Regions from separate parts of the Labrys sp. (in: a-proteobacteria) genome, predicted to be linked through region 2. Evidence: predicted binding sites of a transcription regulator. Region 2 holds the regulator's gene; each other region holds the start of a gene.

Evidence for each region. Region 2 encodes LexA, which represses DNA repair genes until DNA is damaged. Its sites were predicted from a motif close to TGTTCNNNNTGTGTTCNG; they were not measured.
Region 1: ssb (single-stranded DNA-binding protein) is a predicted target of LexA. The motif match lies at 2,602-2,619, and genes of this name have one in related genera.
Region 3: dinB (DNA polymerase IV) is a predicted target of LexA. The motif match lies at 3,230-3,247, and genes of this name have one in related genera.

The regions. Positions count from the first base shown of each region.
Region 1 covers NZ_JASGFM010000029.1:67,189-71,876, forward strand. Annotated here, with positions in the region: gene QM672_RS22725 (hypothetical protein) at 164-1,699, shown strand; gene QM672_RS22730 (hypothetical protein) at 1,904-2,344, opposite strand; gene ssb (single-stranded DNA-binding protein) at 2,766-3,254, shown strand; gene QM672_RS22740 (MarC family protein) at 3,395-4,030, opposite strand; gene QM672_RS22745 (lysine--tRNA ligase) at 4,186-4,688, shown strand, end outside.
Region 2 covers NZ_JASGFM010000018.1:58,486-63,173, forward strand. Annotated here, with positions in the region: gene trpC (indole-3-glycerol phosphate synthase TrpC) at 1-28, shown strand, start outside; gene moaC (cyclic pyranopterin monophosphate synthase MoaC) at 25-528, shown strand; gene glp (gephyrin-like molybdotransferase Glp) at 525-1,745, shown strand; gene lexA (transcriptional repressor LexA) at 1,858-2,580, shown strand; gene QM672_RS17205 (pentapeptide repeat-containing protein) at 2,609-3,292, shown strand; gene QM672_RS17210 (molybdopterin-binding protein) at 3,404-3,610, opposite strand; gene QM672_RS17215 (hypothetical protein) at 3,827-4,688, opposite strand, start outside.
Region 3 covers NZ_JASGFM010000045.1:24,551-29,238, forward strand. Annotated here, with positions in the region: gene QM672_RS27825 (hypothetical protein) at 1-590, opposite strand, end outside; gene QM672_RS27830 (hypothetical protein) at 593-1,372, opposite strand; gene QM672_RS27835 (hypothetical protein) at 1,395-2,846, opposite strand; gene dinB (DNA polymerase IV) at 3,270-4,526, shown strand; gene QM672_RS27845 (L,D-transpeptidase family protein) at 4,575-4,688, opposite strand, start outside.

The DNA.
Region 1 (4,688 bases), on a different contig from region 2:
TCGGCACCTCGTTTCCGATCGCGACGGGGCCTAGTGCTGCTGTACCGGTTCAAAGCCGGTTCTGAACGTCCACCGCTCTTTCATCGACCCAGGCGTGCGCACCTCATGATTATGCGTTAAGAGTGCGCCGCGAAACGGCTTACCACCCACTGAAGGAAACTCCATGCAACTTCTTCGCATGAAACGCCGCAGTCCCGCCGCCAGGCTGGCTTTTCGGAGCACGCTGCTGGCCGCGACGCTGCTGAGCGCTCCCGCCTTTGCGCAGGGCGTATCGGCGGATGGCGCCAAGCAACTGCAGGACAGCCTCGCCAAGACGCTCGGCAGCGGCCTTTTCGAGAAGGGCATCCTGTCGATCACCCCGCAGGGCAGTGCCTATGCCGTGAAGCTCGACCTCAGCTCCACCCTGGCCCAGCTCAAGGGAGCCGGCGTCACTGCGAGCTTCGATCCGATCACCTATCTGGCCACGCCCAATTCGGACGGCACCTATGCGGTGACCAGCGATTCGCCGATCAACTACAATTTCAGCGGCACCCAGGGTGACAAGCCTTTCGCGATGAAGGTTACGGCGCCTTGCAAGTCGACGGGCGTGTTCGATCCCAAGATCTCGACCTTCTCGAGCTATGAAGCGACCTGCGCCTCGATGTCGATGGACATGGACGATGCGGAGAGCACCGTGACCGCGAGCATGGGCGCGATCACCTCCAAGCTGACCGGAGCCGCCGGCAGCGGTGGGGGCGTCGACGTCAGCACCACCGGTTCGGCCACCGATTTCGTCGAGAACATCGTCGGCAAGACCAAGCCCCTGACCATCAAGGTCGCGGCCAAGTCGCTGACCACCGATGGCAAGATCGACAATTTCCAGCTTTCCACGGTGCTGGAATTCATTGGCATGGCCGCCAATTCCAAGGATCCCAAGGAACTGATCGCCAAGCAGGCCGAGATCAAGCAGAAGCTGACTGCAGCCCTGCCGCTGTGGAACAACCTGTCCGGCACCACCAAGCTGAATGAAGTCACCATCGACACGCCTGTCGGTCCGGTCAAGCTTGGCAGCCTCAGCTACGGCGTCGGCATGACCGGTGCGGTCAAGGATGCCTCCTACGGCATCGACATTAAATATGATGGGCTGGTGCTGCCGCAGTCTCCGGTCATCCCAGGCTGGGTGGCTCCGCTGGTTCCGGGCCAGGGCAATATCGATGTGAAGTTCGAGGGCGTCGATCTCGAGGCCATCACCAAGCTGGCGATCGAGAATTTCGATGCGAGCAAGGATCCGCCGATCCCCAACGAGCTGACGCCGCAATTCCTGGCCCTCTTCATGGCCGGACAGCCGCATGTGACCCTGGCGCCCAGCACCTTCACCGCCCCGGCCGGCGCCGTGAGCGCTGAAGGCAAGATGAGCGTCATGCCGAGCCAGAAGGGCAAGGTGACGATTTCGGCCACCAATCTCGACCAGATCATCGCGGCCGTGAACGCCGCGCAGGTTCCCAACAAGGAATCGGCCCTGATGGGCATCGCCCTGATCAAGGGACTGGCCAAGACCGGTGCTGACGGCAAGGCTGTCTGGGATGTCGATTTCGACGCGGCGACCAAGGCGGTGAGCGTCAACGGCCAGGTGCTCAGCGCTGGCAGCGGCGGCGGTGCCGGTGGTGGCGACGAAGGCGGCAGCAGCGACGACGAAGGCGAGGGCGACAACGCTCAATAAGGGCGCTTGTCGGTCCGGATGCCGATGTGATGAAGGGGCAGGCGCGAGCCTGCCCCTTTCGTTTGGGGCGAGGCGTTGCGCCACGAGGCGAAATCGACCGGACGCGCCTTGCTCCCGGCAGTTCCAGAGGGGGAGGGCGGAAGTCAAAGAAAAACCCCCGCGGATCGCTCCGCGGGGGCGATGTTTCCGGCGACGAAGAAAGGCTTAGTCAGCCTTGGCTTCGCCAGCTGCTTCGGCCGCAGCCGGCTGCTGGGTCGTTTCGGCGGCGCGGGCATTGTGCAGCGGGCGGATCGTCTGGAAGGAGGCGCGCTCCTGGGCCGCAGGGCGGCCGGTCAGGCTGACGACGTCGCGGCGGATCGAGGCGATCAGTTCGCGAATGGAACCGCTGTCGCCGTCGGGACGATATTCCTCACCGAGCACGTCGAGCTTGGCGCAGAGCTCGACCGCGTTCTTGGCGGGAGCGCGGGAGATCGAATTGGCGATGGAGCGCAGTTCGGCGACGAGTTCGTCGCGCAGGCCCTTCTGGTCGTCGGCATCGATGATCGGGGAAGCGAGCATGCCGCGCAAAGCGGCGCGCCGCAAACCCAGAGCCGCTACCGTGTTGGCCCCGTCGCTCGCTTCGCGCTGTTGTCCTGGTCCTGCCATGTTGCTGCCCTCGTATGGAACTAAGAATTGAAGTGTGCGGCTCCCCTGCACGCCCAATGTGGCGAAAGAGCGATGACGGAAAGCGCGGCTCGGATTTTCGACCTGCTTGTTGGGCAAGTTATCGGGCAAAGGCAAGGTTTTCTTGGCCGGATACTGCAGATTCCCACATGATTCGAGGCGAAATGGCCAAGTTCGACATGGCAGGGCCTTTGGCGCGGTTTGGTAAGCGGATAGTTAAGGTCAGGCGCTTGCATTGTGCGAACAAATGTGGAACAAACTAATTGTGCATGAAGCCAAATCCCTTGCGGGTGCGGCGCCGGGAGCATGCTAGAGCAGGAATGATGGAGGCGCCCCTCGGGGCGCCATGGGGCGTGCGGGCCGGTTAGGCCGGCAGGCTGTGAAGCGAAGGAAGGAAGCCTCGATGTCGGGCTCGGTGAACAAGGTCATTCTGGTCGGTAATCTCGGCCGCGATCCGGAAGTGCGGCGGCTCAATTCGGGCGAACCGGTTGTCAACCTGCGTATTGCCACGACGGAGAGCTGGCGTGACAAGGCCACCGGCGAGCGCAAGGAGAAGACCGAGTGGCACAGCGTGGTCATCTTCAATGAAGGGCTGGCGCGCATCGCAGAGCAATATCTGAAGAAGGGCTCCAAGGTTTATCTCGAGGGCCAGCTCCAGACCCGCAAATACAACGATGCCTCGGGCGTGGAGAAATATTCCACCGAGATCGTGCTGCAGCGCTATCGCGGCGAGATGACCCTCCTGGATTCGCGTGGCGGCGGGCAGGGCGATGGCGGCCGGGACTATCAGGGCAACGATTTCGGCTCGTCGAGCCCGATGGAACGTCGCCCGGCACCGGCCGGCTCGAGCAAGTTCTCCTCGGCCGACATGGATGACGACATCCCGTTCTGAAATCGGACGAGGCCCATCGACAGGCTATCCGAAGCGCCGGTCACGTCCTGTGGCCGGCGTTTTGCTGTCGGGCGCGTCAGGAAGCGCGATCATCACGCCGCCCCGGTGACGGAAAAGAAGCCGAACGCGCTGCGGGCCCGCTATCCGGCCACGATCGCCCTGACCCCGTCGACGATGAACTGTACCGCCAGGGCCGACAACACGATGCCGAGAAGCCGTGTCAGCACGACATTGCCGGTGATCCCGAGGAGCTTGTTGATCACCCCTGCCAGCCGGAACGAGACGTAGCAGCAGGCCGTGACGAAGGCGATGACGAGAAACAGCGAGGCGAATTTGGCGGGCTCGCCATGGGCCTGGGCGGAGAGCAGCATCACAGCGGTGATGGCGCCGGGGCCGGCGATCAGCGGGATCGCCAGCGGAAAGGCGGCGACATTGGAGATGAAATCCTTGGTGATGGCGGTCTCCGCGGTTTCGTTTTTGCGAACGTTGGAGCGGTCGAACACCATTTCATAGGCGATAGCGAATAGCAGGAGGCCACCGGCGATGCGGAAGGCCGGGGTGGTGATGCCGAGCAGCCTGAGGAAGGGTTCGCCGGCAATGGCGAAGAAGGCGAGCACGCCGAAGCCGATCACGCTGGCGCGCCAGCCGACCGAATGCTGCTGCTCCTTGTTCATGCCGCGCGTGACACCCAGGAAGATCGGGCCGAGGCCGGGCGGATCGACCACCACGAGCAGGGTGACGAGAGCGGCTGTCAGATAGTCCAGAAGCGGCGTCATGAAGCCCCTCGATCGATCATTTGCTCGCGCCAAGATTGACGCTGCGGCCCAGCCTGAATATGGCTGTGCCTTCCGCTTGCGGTCGAGGGAAATCAAGCCGTCTCGCACGCCGCCTGGCTTCCCCTCCACAAGCAGCAGAAAAAATCGGATCGAACATGTCAAATCTCTATCCGGCCGAGCTCGTCGCGGCCGCCAATGTCTCCGCCGCCTGGCCATTCGAGGAGGCGAGGAAGCTCGTCGCCCGTCTGCAGAAGCGGTCCGGCGACAAGAAAGAGGTCCTGTTCGAGACCGGCTATGGTCCCTCGGGCCTGCCGCATATCGGCACCTTCGGCGAGGTCGCGCGGACCACCATGGTGCGCAATGCGTTTCGCCTGCTGACGGAAGATCGCGTCCCGACCCGGCTGCTCTGCTTCTCCGACGATATGGACGGCATGCGCAAGATCCCGGACAATGTGCCGGATCCCGAAGCGCTCAAGCCCTATTTGCAGATGCCGCTGACCCGTGTTCCCAACCCGTTTGGCGGCGACTACAAGAGCTTCGGCGATCACAACAACGCCATGCTCCGCCGCTTCCTCGATACGTTCGGGTTCGACTACGAATTCGCCAGCGCGACGGAATATTACGCATCCGGCAAGCTCGATGCCGTGCTGCTGAAGGC
Region 2 (4,688 bases):
CCTGCTGTCTGTGGACCAGGCGGCATGAGCCGGCAAAATACGAATCCTAGCCTTACCCATCTCGACGCCTCCGGCGAGGCGAACATGGTCGATGTTTCGCAAAAGGCCGTGACGAGCCGCACCGCAATTGCCGAAGGGCGGGTGGTGATGCAGCGCGAGACGCTCGACCTCGTCTTGTCGGGTGATGCCAAGAAAGGTGATGTTCGCGCCACGGCCCGCATCGCCGGTATCATGGCCGCCAAGAAAACCCATGAACTCATTCCGCTCTGCCACCCGCTGCTCCTCAGCAAGGTCGCCGTCGAGATCGAGCCCGACACCGCTCTGCCCGGTCTGACGGTGCGGGCGACAGCCAAGGTCGCGGGTCAGACCGGCGTGGAGATGGAAGCGCTGACCGCTGTTTCCGTCGCCTGCCTGACCATCTATGACATGGTCAAAGCCGCCGACCGGGGCATGCGCATCGAGGCGATCAGGCTCGTAGAGAAGTCCGGCGGCAAATCCGGCGATTGGCATGCGGAGGAAAATCCATGAGCCTGCTTCCCGTCGCGGACGCGCTGGCCAAGGTGGTTGCCGGCGTCACCCCGCTTCCTGTCGAAACCGTGCCACTGCACGCCACGCGCGGACGCGTGCTTGCTTCCGCCATCACCGCGCTGAGAACCCAGCCCGGTTTCAACGCCTCGGCCATGGACGGCTATGCAGTACGCGTGGATGACGCCAAGCAGGGAGCCAGCCTCGAATTGATCGGCGAGTCTGCCGCCGGGCATGGCTATGCCGGTCGGGTCGGCGAGAACCAGGCCGTGCGCATCTTTACGGGCGCGCCCGTACCTGACGGCGCCGACACCGTGGTGATCCAGGAACAGACCCGGCGCGACGGCAATCGCGTCATCCTGGAGGCCACGGCCAAGCCCGGCCAGCATATCCGGGGCCGCGGACTGGATTTTGCCGAAGGCCGTGAGGCCCTGAGGCCTGGAACCGTCATCGGCCCCCGCGATATCGCCCTCGCCGCCGCAATGAACCACCCTGGTCTGCCGGTCCACCGCCGCCCCAAGGTCGCCATCCTCGCCACCGGCGACGAACTGGTATTGCCCGGCCAGGCCATCGGCGAAAACCAGATCGTTGCCTCCAACAATTTCGCCATCCGCGCCCTTGTCGAGGCCGAAGGCGGCGAAGTGCTCGACCTCGGCATCGCCAGCGACGACTTCCCGGCCCTGGAAGCCGCCATCAAGCGAGCTCGCGCCGAAAAGGCCGATGTGCTCGTCACCATCGGTGGCGCCTCCGTCGGCGATCACGATCTGATCCAGACCGCGTTGACCCGCGAAGGCATGCGGCTCGGCTTCTGGAAAATCGCGATGCGGCCAGGCAAGCCGCTGCTGCATGGGCGGCTCGGCGCCATGCACATCCTCGGACTGCCGGGCAATCCGGTCTCCTCCGTGGTTTGCGGCGTCCTCTTCCTGGTGCCGCTGCTGCGCGCGTTGCTTGGCCGTTCCGACGCCGGCCCGCCACGCCGCAAGGCCGTCTTTGCCCGCTCCTGGCCGGCCAACGATGTCCGCGAGGACTATATACGGGCCCGCTTCCTGCTTGACGATACGTCAGACATCCTCAAGGTGGAGCCATTGGCACTGCAGGATTCGTCGCTCGTCAGCGTGATGCAGCATGCCGACTGCCTGGTGATCCGGCCGCCCTTCGCACCCGAAGCAAAGGCGGGTGAGACCTGCGAGATCATCGATCTCCGTGCGGCCGGCTATTGACCACGTCTTTAACCTGAACTTCATTGTTGCAGAACACAGTAGGAACATGTAGCACTGTTCTTGTTTTGTTTACATCTTCACCGTGATTCGCGGCCGCCACGACGGGATAGCCATGCTGACCAAGAAACAACATGAATTGCTTCGGTTCATTCATGAGCGCCTGAAGGAACAGGGTGTGCCTCCTTCCTTCGATGAGATGAAGGAAGCACTGGACCTCAGGTCCAAGTCCGGCATTCACCGCCTGATCATGGCGCTGGAGGAGCGTGGCTTCATTCGGCGCCTGCCCAACCGCGCCCGTGCGTTGGAAGTGGTGCGCCTGCCCGAATCGGCAGTGCCGAGCGGTGGCGGCCTGTCGCTCGCCTCTTCCCAGCGTGGTTTCCGCCCCAATGTAATCGAGGGCAATCTCGGCAAGGTTCGCCCCGTCAGGCCTGAAATTGACGACGAGGTCGGCCGGCCGGTCCTCGTCCCGGTGATGGGGCGTATCGCCGCCGGCACGCCGGTCTCCGCCATCCAGTCCAAGAGCCACACCATCAGCGTCACGCCGGAAATGTTGTCCTCCGGCGATCATTTCGCCCTGGAAGTGCGCGGCGATTCCATGATCGAAGCCGGTATCTTCGACAATGACACCGTGCTTATCCGCCGCCAGGACCACGCCGATACCGGCGATATCGTCGTGGCACTGATCGACGACGAGGAGGCGACACTCAAGCGCCTGCGCAAGCGCGGAGCCTCCATCGCACTGGAGGCCGCCAATCCGGCCTATGAAACCCGTATCTTCGGGCCCGACCGGGTGCAGATCCAGGGCAAGCTGGTCGGTTTGTTCCGTCGCTATTGAGCGTGGCCGACATCGTGGCTTGCCGGCTATGAACGCGCTTCGCGCGATCGCGAACTGCAGCTTGCGGCGCCGCGATGTCGAAAACCTGCTCGCGGCGAAGCTTCCGCATTCCCTCGTCGATTGCGAGATGGAGGAATGCGATCTTTCGCGTCTCGATCTCTCTCATTGGGCCTTCGAGCGCTGCAGGCTCAGAAACGCCAAGCTGGTCGGCGCCAGGCTTGCCAATACACTCTGGCGCAACTGCAAGGCGAGCGGCGCCGATTTCCGTGGCACGGACCTGGAGGAAGCGGCGTTCCGCACCGGTGATTACAGCAATACCAGCTTCCGGCGCGCCAAGGCGGCCTCGACGGCTTTTACCGGTTGCAAGCTGACCGGGGCGGACCTCTCCGAAACCTCGGGGCTGGGGCTGGTTTTCGAGGAAGTTCTGCTGATGTCGGCCAAGCTGCCGGCCTTTTCCTTCCGGAAGAGCGTGCTGCGTCGCCTCGACTTCACCCAGGCCGATTTGCGCCAATGTGATTTTCGCGAGGCGATCTTCGAGGAATGCAGTCTGCGTGATGCCAATCTTGTCGATGCTCGCTTCGAGGGTGCCGACTTGCGCGGTGCCGATCTCGGCGGGCTGAAGCTGGCAGACACCCGTTATTTCAAGGGCGCCACGATCTCGAAAGGCCAGGCCGGCCAATTGCTGGCCGAACTGGGCTTGCGGATTGCCTGAGAGAGCCTCCGGAATTCGCAGGCTAATCCGCTCGACACCAGGCAACCAGGAGTGCTCGAACCACTATTCGCCCGAGCACCGCCGAAGGTCGTCATGAACCGGGAAGACAGGTCAGTCGACAGCAATCATGACGTCTGAGGCCTTGATGACGGCATAGGCATTCTGGCCGGGCTTGAGATTGAGGTCGTCGACGGCCTCATTGGTGATCGACGCAGTAATGATGGTGCCGTTGACCTCGAGCTGGATGTGGGAGGTCGTCTGCCCCTTCGTCACGCTCTTGATCGTGCCCTTGATCTGGTTGCGGGCGCTGATTTTCATGAAACTTCCCTTGGCGACGCGAAAGACGCGATCATCATCATTCCTGAAGCAATGTCCACCGGCAAATACTGGTGAAATTAGCGTGGCGGTGGCCCCTTCCAGACGGCGGGTACGATCGGGGTAACCGCCTCAAAACGCGCGATCGTTACCCCGAAAATTGCGGGCGGAGGCCCATGGGGCCGCCACCTTCTCGCTCAGACGCGATGCAGCCAACGCTCAGGTGAGGCCGATGATGTCGCTGCTTTGCAAATTGACCGTGCCCTGGATCGCGATCTGAAAATCCGCCTTCTTGTCACCATTTATATCGCCCTGCAGCATGGTCTGCCCACCCTGGAAGATATAACGCAGTTCACCCGACGAGCCGGTGAAATCGCTATTGGCGATCAGGCTGTGGAACTCCTGAAAACTGAGGTCGATTTTGTCCTCGCCTTGGGTGAAGTCCATGATCGTGTCGGTTGCCGCACGGGTCAATCCGCTGTCCTTGACGCCCAGCAGTTTGAAGATGTCGTTGCCGCCCTCCCCCCAAAGGATGTCGGCTCCAACGCCGCCGGCGATGATGTCGTTGCCGTCATTGCCGTGCAGTGTTTCCGCTATCGCTCCGCCGACGATGGTGTCGTTGCCGGCGGTGCCCCACACGATCTCGAAGCCTTTCACATTCTCGCTGCCGCCGGATGTGCCGAAGGTTGCGGTCTGAGCATTCAGGCCGAGAGCCGCCGTGATGCCCAGATTGATATTGAGCGGGTCGGTCGTAGCGGGATCGACAGTGAAGACGTCGATCCCGGTGCTGCCATCCACCTTGTCGGTACCGCCATCGTTCGAGGCAAAATAGACGTCATTGCCCGCACCGAGGCCATAGATGTCGTTGCCGGCCTGATCGTGGACATATTCGACACTGGCACCACCGACAAAGGTATCGTTGCCCGCCCCCAAATAGAAGTCGCCGGTCACCAGACCGGCACCGGACTCGGTGAACTTGTCGTTGCCAGCTCCGGTCTGGACATTGCCGTAGATGGTACCGCTGTTGGTGATGGTATTACCGCCATCGCCACCATAGACACCCCTATAGATCGTCTTGCTG
Region 3 (4,688 bases), on a different contig from region 2:
GTCAGATCCTCGAAGTCGCCGAGAGCCCTGCTGGTCGCATCCCGCACGCCCTCGCGGGCTTCCCCAAATCCCTCGATGATCATCTGCTGGGAGGAACGGCGGAAATTCGCGATTTCGACCACGATGGTATCCAGCTCCCGGCGAACCCGCCGGGTGGCTTCCGACAGTTCCAGGCGCGAGGCCAGCTCGACCTCGTAGGGATCCTGCCGCATCTGCCCGAACAGCACGCGAAGGGCGACACCGGCGATGGTCGAGGCAATTGCGACGCCGAAATTGCGGACGATTTCCTCTACTGCCCCCTCGGCCTGAAACTGATAGAGCGAGACGCCCAGGCTCGTGAGGGTGAACAGGAAGCCCATATAGTAGATGTTGTCGCCTGCCTGGTCCAAGCGCAGGCGGAAGCGCCGCAGCACGACGATGACGAGCGCGTAGACCACCATCACCGCAACCGGCACTGATGTCACCAGGAAGGCCGGATAGTGCATCAGCTTGGCGGCGATGATGTAGGCGCTGCCCGCCAGGACGAACAGGCTGAAGAGGCTGGCACTGATGGCGCTGTCGGTCGTCGACCAGGCCTTGTCCTGGACCATCGTCAGTTCACTCCCTGCAGGCGATCGGCGCTGTCGAACCTGCCGTTATTGTCGGCGATCCATTCTTGCCAGAACCGGATATGGGCAACGCTGTCGATCGGCGGCTTCTGGCGCTGCACATATTTGATGCCTATTTCGGCACCGTGAAGATCGGTCCTGAATTGCTTGTAGGCGACCGACTTCTTGAAACGGGCGAAGGAGAGGTCGCCGCGATACTGGCTGTAATCCCGTCCGTTCTCGATCATGTCGGAGACGATGACCAGCTTCTTGGCAACGTTGTCCGACCTGGCTCCCGTGAATCGCTCGACGGCAATCGCCTGGATGGTCGCCATGATCGGAGAATTGTCGGAGGGAACACCGGCCAGATCCGCCGCCAAGGCTCGTTCGAGCGGTTGCTTGAACCCCTGCGTCCATTTCCGCCTGGCAAGCTCCTTGTTGCCGGTGAGGGCGTCCACGCTCGAACCGTCACCCGGATTGCAGGCCCGGAACTTCACGGCACCGCCCGATGCGTTGGGTTCGAGGACGCGCAGTTCGAACAGGCCGTATTCGGGCGTGGCCTCGGCCAGATCGGTGAGCTCCGTCGCCAATTGCTGACGGCCGATCGGCGGCAGGGCATCGGAGGCATCGAGCAGGACGATAGTCATGGATGTCGGGCCATCGACGGGGCACAGCTCCGCATCGAGTTTCGGCGGAACCTTGGCCGTCAGCTTGAGATAGGCAAAGCCGATCGCCACCGCCGCGGCCGCCAGCAGCAGGAGGCCGCCCAGGATGTATTGCGGCAAACCGCTTCCACCGCGCGAGCGCCTACGCCTGTTTCGAGCCATCACCCATCCCCGGCTCGGGAACCACGTCGTCGAGCTGCTGATATTCGTCCATGGTGGTCTGGTAGGCGGTGTGGATCTCCTTCACCTCGGCCGTCAGCATCGCCTGGATCTGTTCGATGCGGGATCGCAGGTCGCGCAGGCTCCATTCGCCCTCGGTGCTGGCCTCCACGCTGACCTTTGCAAGCGAGAAGGGGCTTGCGAAACGGGCCGGAGGCGGCGTCTTGCGAGCCTTGGCATTCGCCTCGCGATAGAAACCGATCAGCGTGTTGGCCGCTCGTTCCAGATGGTCCTGATGCTGGCTGAAGAGCTTCAGCATGCGCGCGCGATTGGCGATGATGGCCTCGTACTCGCCCCGCCGCAGGGACAGGTCGCTGCTGATATCCTGCATCCTGTCTTGATATTCGTCGCGAACGTCCTTCAGGTTTTCATCGAGTTCCGCCCTGCGGTCGCGATAGGCGTCCCTGGCCGCTTCGAGGCGGTGCTGGACTTCGGCATAGCCGGGATAGGCATCCGAGAAGGTCAGGCTGTCGATCAGGGCGACCAAGGAGAACATCAGGCCAAGCCCGAAGAACAGCCAGGAATTGAGGTCGCGGAGCTGGAAGGGGGTGGTGGCCATGACCTGCATCACCCGCTCGCCGCCTCCCTCCAGGAACTGGGCAGAGACGTCGCGATAATGGGCCAAGGCGAGATTGAGGCCGAGGGCAAAGGCCACGTAGAAGCAGAAGGCCAGCACCCCCAGGCCTTTGCGAAACACGCTGTTGTGGGCGATCTGCTTGACGCCGAAATGGCCGATGATGAAGGTACCGAAAATGTTGAGGGCGGCAAAGGAGATGGCCTCGGTCACGCCACCGAGTAGGCCCTGTTCGCTGCCCTTGGCCAGGAAGTTGCCATTCGCGAACGCTTCCACCACGAACATCACGATGAGGAGGGCGACTTTCAGGAAGGTCGCTGCCCCGCCATGAACACGGGCGGTGCGGTCGATCTTGTGCTTGCGCCGGAAGGCCTGCTGCTCGGCGTCGAGGTCGCGCAGGTTGCGACGCAGCGCATAAAGGTCGTCGCGTCCCGCGCGTGCTTCCAGCTTGAAATCGCCGACGGCTGCCGGGGCGGTATGCTGGATCTGCGTGAACCTGTCCTCGAAATCGAGAGCCGCCAGGCGTTCGGCATAAGTGCGCAACTCATCCTCGATGGTGGCATGGGCGGCCTTCTTTGCGGCCTCGATGCGCTCGATGATCTGGGTCTCGACCGAGTCCATCGTCTCGGATGACGTCGCAGGCTCCTCGTTGCCGCCGCGTTCTCTTCCCCGGCCGGCAAGATTGAGCTCGGCAGCGAGCCGGTCCGTGTCGATATCCGCAAAGGTCTCGATCGAGGGACGCTTGTCGTGAGAAGGCTTCGTGATCCCCTGCAACAGGCGGGCGAGGGCAGTGCTCTTCAAGATGCAATATCCAGAAACTCAAACGAAATAATCGGTCGCGATTTTAGCCGACGGCGTAGTTATATAGGCAGTGCTGCGGCTATCATAGCGGTGGTTTTGCCGCCGGGGCCTGGGATTGTGTCTGTTGAGCCATGGGCGTGCGTACTGCCATGGCGCCTATGGCCTTCTGTGACAGGAAGGACTGGCTGTACCGTCCTGAAAGTGGCGCCCTGATGCTTGCCGTCGCGACGATGGCGAATGAACACGCGCCCGCTGCAATGGATACGAGACCACCAGCGAGCTTTCGCTTGGTGCGGCACCGAGCGTTTCGGCGATCGCTGGCTTACCGCTCGGGGGCTGGAGCTGCCAGCCGCTTCCAGGGCCTTGACTTTGCCTGCGTTGTCTAGAACAAATAAGGAACATTGTGATGCGGGATTCCGGGTCATGGAAACCCTTGCCACCATTCTCCACGCCGACCTCGACGCCTTCTATGCCTCGGTCGAGCAACTCCTCGACCCCAATCTGCGCGGAAGGCCGATCGCCGTCGGCGGCGGGGTGGTGCTGGCGGCGAGTTACGAGGCCAAGGCTTTCGGGGTGCATAGCGGCATGTCGGGCCGCAAGGCGAGGGAGCTGTGTCCGCAACTCCTTTTCGTTGGTGGGCATTTCGACGACTATCAGCGTCTTGGCGATGCGGCGATCGCCATCCTGGGTGACTTCACGCCGCTGGTAGAGCGTATCTCGATCGATGAGGCTTTCGCCGATGTCGCCGGCTGCACCCATCTCTTCGGGACGCCGGCCGATATCGCGGCAACCATTCGAGAGCGTGTGCGGAGCGAGTTGGGTCTACCGATCTCCATCGGTGTCGCGCGGACAAAGCACCTGGCCAAGATCGCTTCCCAGGTCGCAAAGCCGGACGGCCTCGTCGTCGTCGATCCGGCTCACGAGCTCGACTTTCTTCATGACCTCCCGGTCGGCCTGATGTGGGGTGTCGGGCCGGTGACCGAGGCCAGGCTCAAGGAGCGTGGCATTCTTACCATCGGCCAACTCGCCAATACGCCCGGCCACTCGATCGAGCGGCTTCTGGGGCGCGCGGCTGGCGAAAAGCTCCGGTCACTCGCCTGGAACCGGGATCCCCGCCGAATCCGCACGCAGCACAGAGCCCGATCCGCCGGCGCGCAATCCGCGCTGGGGCGGCAACCCGCCATCGAAGGCGTGTTCGTGCCGGCCGTGCTTCAGCTTGCCGATCGCGTCGCCTCGCGCCTTCGCGCCAAGGCCTTGGCCGGCTGGACCGTGACCGTGCGCGTCCGGTTTGCCGACATGCGTGCCGTCACGCGGTCGGCAACGCTGGAGGCGCCGGTCGCAGCGACGATTGTGCTGGCGGAGATTGCCACCAGGCTGGTGCGCATCGCGCTTGCCGATCACCCGCGAGAGACTGTCATCACGCTGGTTGCGGTTTGCGTTTCCCATTTGCACAAGGAGCGGGAGATCCAGCTCGATCTTCCGCTCGGCCTTCCCGACGAGAAGTGGCGGCCCGGCGCCTGTCAGGGAACTGCGCGCCAGTCGGCCGATCGCGCCATGGATCTCATCCGCCAACGCTTCGGGCGCGATGCGGTGGGCTATGCGACGGCGGCGCTGGATCGAAGGCGGTCCGTTCCGGACGCCTTCAGAGAGCTTGCGCAGAAAGATCTGGATGAATCATGAAAGCTGAGCGCCGTACCCGGTAGAGGCGGTTGCAGGACGTGCAGGCCTTTACGGAGAGCGTTCGCTCTCGCTTTGCACCGTATCCCCCTTGAATTCGACCTTCGCGCCCGGCTTGACCATGGTGGCGAGGTCCTCGGCGTCCCAGTTGGTCAGGCGGATGCA